DNA from 2 places in the Streptomyces sp. NPDC001493 genome. Region 2 is predicted to be linked to the other one. Evidence: riboswitches for the same ligand, from Rfam matches in the RefSeq annotation. Region 2 holds a riboswitch; the other holds the start of a gene.
The links. A riboswitch is a leader RNA that binds a small molecule or an ion and turns the genes downstream of it on or off. The one in region 2 is predicted to bind cobalamin.

Region 1: it holds a riboswitch for cobalamin, as region 2 does, so the genes downstream of both, metE (5-methyltetrahydropteroyltriglutamate--homocysteine S-methyltransferase) here and ACWCWD_RS10130 (ribonucleoside-diphosphate reductase subunit alpha) in region 2, are expected to answer to the same signal.

The regions. Positions count from the first base shown of each region.
Region 1 is NZ_JBSFHV010000018.1:85,904-90,454, reverse strand. Features, by position in the region: gene metE (5-methyltetrahydropteroyltriglutamate--homocysteine S-methyltransferase) at 83-2,401, opposite strand; cobalamin riboswitch at 2,567-2,781, opposite strand; gene ACWCWD_RS24590 ((2Fe-2S)-binding protein) at 3,178-3,918, shown strand; gene ACWCWD_RS24585 (beta-glucosidase) at 4,052-4,551, opposite strand, start outside.
Region 2 is NZ_JBSFHV010000005.1:144,353-148,903, reverse strand. Features, by position in the region: gene mctP (monocarboxylate uptake permease MctP) at 1-566, shown strand, start outside; gene ACWCWD_RS10140 (hypothetical protein) at 741-1,385, shown strand; gene ACWCWD_RS10135 (GNAT family N-acetyltransferase) at 1,441-1,953, shown strand; cobalamin riboswitch at 2,116-2,238, shown strand; gene ACWCWD_RS10130 (ribonucleoside-diphosphate reductase subunit alpha) at 2,381-4,551, shown strand, end outside.

The DNA.
Region 1 (4,551 bases), on a different contig from region 2:
CGCGAGCCGGGCCGACGGGGCCGGGACGCCCGAGACGTCCCGGCCCCGCCGTTGCTCCCGGGCCCCGCCGTTGCTCCCCGGGTCAGGATCCGGACAGCTCGCCGCGGACCGTACGAGCGGCGGCGACCAGGTTCTCCAGGGACGACCGGGTCTCGGTCCAGCCGCGGGTCTTCAGGCCGCAGTCGGGGTTGACCCACAGCCGTTCGGCGGGAATCGCCTTCAGGCCCTCCCGCAGAAGTCCGGCGGCCTCCTCCGTGCTGGGAACACGCGGGGAGTGGATGTCGTAGACGCCCGGTCCCGCCTCGCGCGGGTAGCCGTGGGCCGCGAGTTCGCGGGCGACCTCCATGCGGGAGCGGGCCGCCTCCAGACTGATGACGTCGGCGTCGAGATCGTCGATGGCCTGGACGATGTCGCCGAACTCGGCGTAGCACATGTGCGTGTGGATCTGCGTACCCGGCCGTACGCCGCCGGTGGTGAGCCGGAAGGACTCGGTCGCCCACCCCAGGTACGCGGCCCGGTCTGCGGACCGCAGCGGAAGCGTCTCGCGCAGGGCGGGTTCGTCCACCTGGATCACCGAGGTACCGGCCGCCTCCAGATCGGCGACCTCGTCCCGCAGCGCGAGCGCGACCTGCCGGGCCGTCTCCCCGAGCGGCTGGTCGTCCCGGACGAAGGACCAGGCCAGCATCGTCACCGGCCCGGTCAGCATGCCCTTCACCGGACGGGCGGTGAGCGACTGCGCGTACGAGGTCCAGCGCACGGTCATCGGACCGGGCCGGGAGACGTCGCCCGCCAGAACCGGCGGCCGGACGCAGCGGGTGCCGTAGGACTGGACCCAGCCGTGCCGGGTCGCGAGGTAGCCGGTGAGCTGCTCGGCGAAGTACTGCACCATGTCGTTGCGTTCGGGTTCGCCGTGCACCAGCACGTCGAGCCCGGCTTTCTCCTGGAAGGAGACGACCGCGCCGATCTCGGCCCGGATCCGTTCCTCGTAACCGGCCGTGTCGACGCGGCCGGCCCGCAGGTCCGCGCGTGCCGTCCGTACCTCGTCGGTCTGCGGGAACGAGCCGATGGTCGTCGTCGGCAGCAACGGCAGCTTGAGGTGCGCGCGTTGGGCGGCGGCGCGTTCGGCGTACGGCTGGGAGCGCCGGCCGTCGGCGGCGGTGACGGCCGTGGTCCTGGCGCGTACGGCGGGGTCGCGGGTGACCGGGGAGGCGGAGCGGGAGGCGAGGTCGGCACGGTTGGCGGCGATCTCTCCGGCGATCGACGCGGTGCCCCGAACCAGGCCCTTGGCGAGGGTGACGACCTCGGCGGTCTTCTGCCGGGCGAAGGCCAGCCAGCGCAGGATCTGAGGGTCGATGTCCCGTTCGGGTGCCGTGTCGATCGGGACGTGGAGCAGGGAGCAGGACGCGGCGACGTCGACCCGGTCCGCGAGACCGAGCAGAGTGGCGAGGACGGAGAGCGACTTCTCGTAGTCGTTGATCCAGACGTTGCGGCCGTCGACGACCCCCGCGACCAGCCGTTTGCCCGGCAGCCCGCCGATGGCGGCGAGTCCGTCGAGATTGGCGGCGGCCACGCCCGTGAAGTCGAGTGCCAGCCCCTCGATCGGGGCCCTCGCCAGGACGGGAAGAGCCTCCCCGAGCCGGTCGAAGTAGGACGCCACGAGCAGCTCGGGCCGGTCGGCGAGACCGCCCAGCTCACCGTATGCGCGGGCCACGGCGTCCAGTTCGGCCGGGGTGCGGTCCTGGACGAGGGCGGGCTCGTCCAGCTGGACCCACCTGGCACCGGCGGCCCGCAGATCGGCGAGCACCTCCGCGTACACCGGAAGCAGCCGGTCCAGCAGGGTGAGCGGTTCGAAGTCCGCGGGTGCGCCGGGGGCCGGCTTGGCCAGCAGCAGGTACGTCACCGGGCCGACGAGCACCGGCCGGGCGGTGTGCCCGAGGGCGAGGGCTTCCGCCAGCTCGGAGACCTGCTTGCCGGAGTCGGCGGTGAACACGGTGTCGGGCCCGAGTTCGGGGACGAGGTAGTGGTAGTTGGTGTCGAACCACTTGGTCATCTCCAGCGGCGCGACGTCCTGGGTGCCCCGCGCCATGGCGAAGTACCCGTCGAGCGCGTCGGCGGCCACGGCCGCGCGGTGACGCCGCGGGACGGCGCCGACCATGACGCTGGTGTCCAGGACGTGGTCGTAGTACGAGAAGTCCCCGGTGGGCACCTCCTGGATACCGGCGGATGCCAGCTGCTGCCAGTTGGACCGGCGCAGCCCGGCCGCGGTCTCCCGGAGCTCGTGGGCGGTGATCCGGCCCTTCCAGTAGCCCTCGACGGCCTTCTTCAGTTCCCGGTGCGGGCCCTGGCGGGGGTAGCCGTACACGGTGGATCGTGCTGCCGCGGCTGCGGACTTCGTTGTCACGGAAATCTCCTTCGCGAGATGACTCCTGAACACCCCGGGAACGGGACGCGGACGCGAAGGAATGACGGAACCGGACGGATCCCGGTACGCCGCACGGGCGTGACGGTCCATCCGATGTGTACGCCGACCCGCCCACGAGGTCACCGGGATATCCGCACACAAATGGTCGTGTGCGGGCAACGGGCAGGTCTTCGGACTCGCGGGCGCGTCTGCTGTGCAGACTCCTACTGGCCGTCGCTTCCCAGGTCCCACCGGACCCAGTGCGTATGACGGCGGTCGTTCCCACTCACCGCTGCGGGGCAGTCCCGGATTCCCACCGGGTTCCCTCTTACGACGCGCCTGCCTGGCGGACAGGGCGAACCAGCTGCATCGCCAGGGTAGAGGGTGGAAGTCGACGCGGCGCACCTCCGTTCACATTCCGGAACGTGAGGCGGTCCGGAACGTGAGGCGGTCCGGAACGTGAGGCGGGGCCCCTGGCCGTGCGAGGGGCCGGAATGGTGCGGTTGACCGGGTGGACGGACCGCTCATATGTTTTCCGCGGAGTGATGGCACGAGGAAGCCGGTGGAATTCCAGCACGATCGCGCCACCGTGAGCTCGCCACCGGCAGATGGCGAGTCGGACACCCGAGCCCTCATCCCGCCCGCATTCGCGAGGGACGCGCCATCCCGAAGAGAGAGCCAACCGTGAGCATGCCGCCCGCGTTCCGACGGAATTCCCCACGGGACACCCCGGTCGCCGCACCGGTCCGCCGTTCCGCCACCGGGCCGGTATCCGCATGACGGATACGACGGATACGGCCACGGCGACGGCCCTGAGCGAGTCGGTCACCGTCCTGGGCCCGTTCTTCGCGCTCCGGATCCATCCGCTCGGTACCGAACCCGACGGCCCCTGGCAGCCGATGTCCCGCCCGCTGGTCGAAGCACGAGTCGCCGCGGTCGGAGACCGGCTGGCCGCGGCGGGCGGCCGGCCACCCGGCTCGGTGGAACAGCGCGTCGCGGCCTCCGTCGCGCATCTGGGGCTGGCCGCCCGGCTGATCTCCCCGGCCCTGGCCGCCGCGGTGCTGCACGACAGAGTCCTCGCCCCCGGCCTCACCGAGCTGCGATGGCAGCCCGTGATCGGCGGACCGATCCCCCTCTCGCTGCCCGACAGCGCCGTCGCCGACGGCCCGGCGGGATCCCCGGAGCACCTCGCCGACGAACTCAGCACCCGCCTGCTGGACGGCCCGCTGCGCGAACTCGCCGACATGGTGGGGGAGTTCTCCGTATCCCGGCACATCCTGTGGGGGAACACCGCCTCGGCCCTCAACGGGGCGGCGACCATGATCGCGGCCTCCCGCCCGGAACTCGCCGCCCGCACCCGCACCCTGACCTCGCTCCTCCTCGCACGCCCTCCGCTGCGCTCCACCGCGACCACGGCCGACGGCGGAGCCTTCAGGCGCCGTAGCTGCTGCCTCATCTACCGCGCCGCCCCCGACCGCAGGGGCCCCCTGTGCGGGGACTGCGCGCTGGCCCGCTGACGCCGACCCCGGCTGCTTCCCGGCCGCAGGCCGAACCGCGTGGTGCGGGGCGCGGGACGGAGCCCGTGCGGGGCGCAGGACGGAGCCCGTCCCCGTGCGGCCATGAGGCAGGGGACGGGCTCCGTCGGGCTGCCTACCGGCCGGTGCCGGTCAGCCGGATGTCGCGGGACGACGCACCGACGTAGATGTTCCTGCGGCCGGTGGTGCGGACCCAGTGGGAGCGGGCGGTGTCCCAGTACGAGAGCTGCCGCGCGGTCGCCTTGAGGGTGATACGCCGGGAGGCGCCGGGCGCGAGGTCGATCCGGTCGAAGGCGGCCAGAGCGCGTACGGGGAGTTCGACGGGTGCGCCCTGGGGCGAGCCCAGGTAGAGCTGAGGAACCTCGGCCCCCCTGGTCCGGCCCTTGTTGGTGAGGGTGAAGGAGACGCTCAGGCCGCCGTCCCGGGTGGATTCCACGGAGAGGTGGCTGTACCCGAAGCGGGTGTAGGACAGGCCGTGGCCGAAGGGCATGAGCGGGGTGACGCCGGCCTTGTCGAAGCCCCGGTAGCCGGTGAAGACGCCCTCGCTGTACCTGACAACGTTATCGACACCCTGGTAGCGCTCCGGGTGGGCGGGGTCGTGGACAGGGTGGTCGG
Region 2 (4,551 bases):
TGTCCATCGCCGCCGCGAACCTCTTCACCCGGAACATCTACAAGGAGTTCCTGAAACCGGACGCGACGCCCGAGCAGGAGACCAAGGTCTCCAAGCTGGTCTCGCTCCTGGTGAAGGTCGGCGCGCTGATCTTCGTGCTCACCATGGACAAGACGGTGGCCATCAACTTCCAGCTGCTGGGCGGGATCTGGATCCTCCAGACGATGCCTTCGCTGGTCGGCGGCCTCTTCACCCGGTGGTTCCACCGCTGGGCGCTCATCGCGGGCTGGGCGGCCGGCATGCTGTACGGCACCCTCGCCGCGTACGGTGTGGCCTCCCCGACCCAGAAGCACTTCGGCGGCTCGTCGAAGGAGATCCCGGGCATCGGCGAGATCGGCTACATCGGCCTCACCGCGTTCGTGCTGAACGTCGTGGTGGTGGTCGTGGTGACCTTCGTCCTCAACGCGCTCAAGGCCCCGGCGGGCATCGACGAGACCTCGCCGGAGGACTACACCGCGGACGTCGGCGACAAGGGCGTGCAGGCGGAACTGCCGCCGGCCGTCGTGGGGGCGCCGGGCGGCCACTGACCCGGCTGCCCTACCCCACGGGCGAGAACCGTCCGCCGGGCCGTCGCGTCCTCCCCCCCAGGGGGAGGGGCGGCGGCCCGTCGGCGTACCCGCCCCACGACCGGACCGCCCCACGCCCGCGCCACGCCCGGGCCACCGGCCCGGACCGCCGGCCCCGTACGGAAGGATGTGCTCATGCCACCTCACACCCGGTTGCGCGGCCTCTGGCCCGCCCTGCTGGTCCTCACCCTCGCCGGCTGCGGCACCGAGCACGCCGGCGCGGGCGGCGCGTCCCCCGCCGCGGACGTACCGGACCACGCCGAACTGGAGGCGCGGGCGACGGCCCTCCAGACCCGGGCCGACCACGTGTACATCACCGAGGTGGCCGGATACACCCTGGCGACGCAGTCGGTGGGCGTGCTCGGTGACGACGGATTCGGCAGCTCCTACACGGACAGGAACGGGCACGTGATCCAACTCGGTGTGGAGCGCGCCGACTACTCCCCCGCCGACTGCAACAAGAAGCCGGTGTCCGACGGCTCGGCCGGCTACACCGTCTGCGAACGCGAGGGCGAGAGCTGGTACAGCGCGACCTCCCTCGGCCACGCCTACGCCCGCACCGAGGGGGACGTCTCCGTGACGGTCAGCGCCGGACTCCCCGGCGTGGACCGCGCCACCCTGCGCGAGGCGGCCGAAGCGGCCCACCTGGCGGACGACGCCGAGCTCGACAGGATCCTCCCGCCCCTCGGCCAGGCCCCCGGCTCGCAGCCGATCCAGCGCGGCGACCTCCCGCCGGAGGGCGACGGAGCCCCGAACAACGAGGTGGGCGTGAGCGGTTGAGCCGTTCCCGGAGCCGGGCTGTCCGCCCGTCCGCACGACGCGCAGAATGACGGTCATGGACCTGACGATCAGAAGGGCCGAGCCCGGGGAGTACGCACTCCTCGGCGAGATCACGGCCCACGCGTACCTCGGTGACGGGCTGTTGGGCGGAGGCGAGGACGACCCCTATCTGGCCAGCCTGCGGGACGTGGCCGGCCGGGCCGCCGTGGCGGACGTACTGGTGGCCGCGGACGACACCGGCACCGTGCTCGGCGGAGTCACCTACGCCCCGCCCGGCAGCCCCATGTGCGACGTCGCGGCGCCGGACGAGGCGGAGTTCCGGATGCTGGCGGTGGGCAGGGCGGGGCGCGGCCGGGGAGCCGGGGAAGCGCTCGTACGGGCCTGCGCGGCGCGGGCCCGCGCCACCGCCGGGGTCACCGGGCTCGCCCTGTCGACCCAGCCCGCCATGGCCGGGGCACACCGGATCTACCACCGCCTCGGCTTCGTACGCACCCCGGAACGCGACTGGCGGCCGGTGCCGGACCTGACACTGCTCACCTACCGGCTGGACCTGGGCAGCGGCGGCTGAGAGAGCCCGGCCCTGGTCGCACCCCCGTCCGGAACCCTCCCCGCCCCACCCGGACGGGCCACGGCCACGCCCCGGAAGGCCCGCAGCACCCTCCCGCGTACCGGAACACCGCCCCGCACCGCCACAACATGTGGGGCGTTCTCGCTGCCCGGCCACCACATGTATGCTCGTCTCGCTGTCGTCGCAGGGGAATCCGGTGCGAATCCGGAACTGTCCCGCAACGGTATGAACCGCGCGTTTCGCGCACCTTCGAGTCCGGCTACCTGCCGACAGCGCGTCCGGCTCACCCGAACCGGACGCCCGTACGTCCGGGCCTCGCGGTTGGGCCGGTGGACGCCGTGTGCGGTGCTGCCCGTCTCCAGGTGGCGCGCCCCGCGGCCCTCGCCTCCCCCCGCCGGTCCAGAGCCGAGCGAGGGAGAGCACCACCGTGACCATCGCGCCCGCCGATCCGGCGTCCGTGCCCGCAGCCACCGCAGCCACCGAGCCCGTCGACGGCCCCGGGGCCGCGCTGCTGCGCACCCTGACCGCCCTCACCGCGGACCTGCCGGACACCGACCCGGGGAGGGTCGCCGCCGCCGCGCTGCGGGGCCGCAGCGCGCACGCCGACGAGGCGGAGCTGCTGACCCTGGCCACCGAGTCGGCCGCCGGCCTGATCGCGGAGGACCCCGCCTACTCGCGGCTCGCCGCGCGGCTGCTCACCCGCACCATCGCCGCCGAGGCGGCCGGTGAGGGCGCGGTGTCGTTCTCCGCGTCGGTCGCCGTCGGCCACCGCGAGGGCCTGATCGCGGACCGTACGGCCGCGTTCGTGGCGCTGCACGCCGAGCGGCTGGACGCGCTGGTCGAGGAAGCCCTGACGGACGGCGCCGACGACCGGTTCGGCTACTTCGGGCTGCGCACCCTCTACAGCCGCTACCTGCTGCGCCACCCGATCACCCGCCAGGTGGTGGAGATCCCGCAGCACTTCATGCTGCGGGTCGCGGCCGGGCTCGCCGAGGACGACTCCGCGCGGGCGGTGGACGAGGTCGCGGCGCTCTACGGGCTGATGAGCCGGCTGGACTACCTGCCCTCCTCCCCCACGCTCTTCAACTCGGGCACCCGCCACCCGCAGATGTCCTCCTGCTACCTGCTGGACTCCCCGCTGGACGAGCTGGACTCGATCTACGGCCGCTACCACGAGGTGGCGCGGCTCTCGAAGCACGCGGGCGGCATCGGTCTGTCGTTCTCCCGCATCCGCTCGCGCGGTTCGCTGATCCGGGGCACCAACGGGCTCTCCAACGGCATCGTGCCGTTCATGAAGACGCTGGACGCCTCCGTCGCGGCCGTCAACCAGGGCGGCCGGCGCAAGGGCGCGGCCGCGGTCTACCTGGAGACCTGGCACGCGGACATCGAGGAGTTCCTGGAGCTGCGCGACAACACCGGTGAGGACCAGCGGCGTACGCACAACCTGAACCTGGCGCACTGGATCCCCGACGAGTTCATGCGCCGGGTCGACGCCGACTCCGCCTGGTCGCTCTTCTCGCCCGCCGACGTCCCCGAGCTGGTCGACCTGTGGGGCGACGAGTTCGACGCCGCCTACCGGGCCGCCGAGGCGAAGGGCCTGGCCCGCCGGACGATCCCCGCACGCGAGCTGTACGGCCGGATGATGCGCACCCTGGCGCAGACCGGCCAGGGCTGGATGACGTTCAAGGACGCGTCCAACCGCACCGCGAACCAGACCGCCGAGCCGGGCCGGGTCGTGCACTCCTCGAACCTCTGCACGGAGATCCTGGAGGTCACCGAGGACGGCGAGACCGCCGTCTGCAACCTCGGCTCGGTCAACCTGGGCGCCTTCGTGGCGGACGGGACGATCGACTGGGAGCGGCTGGACGCCACCGTGCGGACCGCCGTGACCTTCCTGGACCGGGTCGTCGACATCAACTTCTACCCGACCGAGCAGTCCGGCCGCTCCAACGCCCGCTGGCGGCCGGTGGGTCTGGGCGCGATGGGCCTCCAGGACGTCTTCTTCCAGCTGCGGCTGCCGTTCGACTCCGCCGAGGCCCGTGAGCTCTCCACCCGCATCTCGGAGCGGATCATGCTCGCCGCGTACGAGGCCTCCTGCGACCTCGCCGAGAAGTCCGGGCCGCTGCCCGCGTGGAGCGAGACCCGTGCCGCGCGCGGGGTGCTGCACCCGGACCACTACGACACGGCGCCGGCCTGGCCGGAACGGTGGGAGGCGCTGCGCGCCCGGATCGCGAAGACCGGGATGCGCAACTCCCTGCTGCTCGCCATCGCGCCGACCGCCACCATCGCCTCGATCGCCGGGGTGTACGAGTGCATCGAGCCGCAGGTCTCCAACCTCTTCAAGCGCGAGACGCTCAGCGGTGAGTTCCTCCAGGTCAACGCGTACCTGGTGGACGAGCTGAAGCGGCTCGGCGTGTGGGACGCGCGGACCCGTGAGGCGCTGCGCGACGCGAGCGGCTCCGTGCAGGGCTTCAGCTGGATCCCGGCGGACGTGCGCGCGCTGTACCGCACGGCGTGGGAGATCCCGCAGCGCGGCCTGATCGACATGGCGGCGGCCCGTACGCCGTACCTCGACCAGAGCCAGTCGCTGAACCTGTT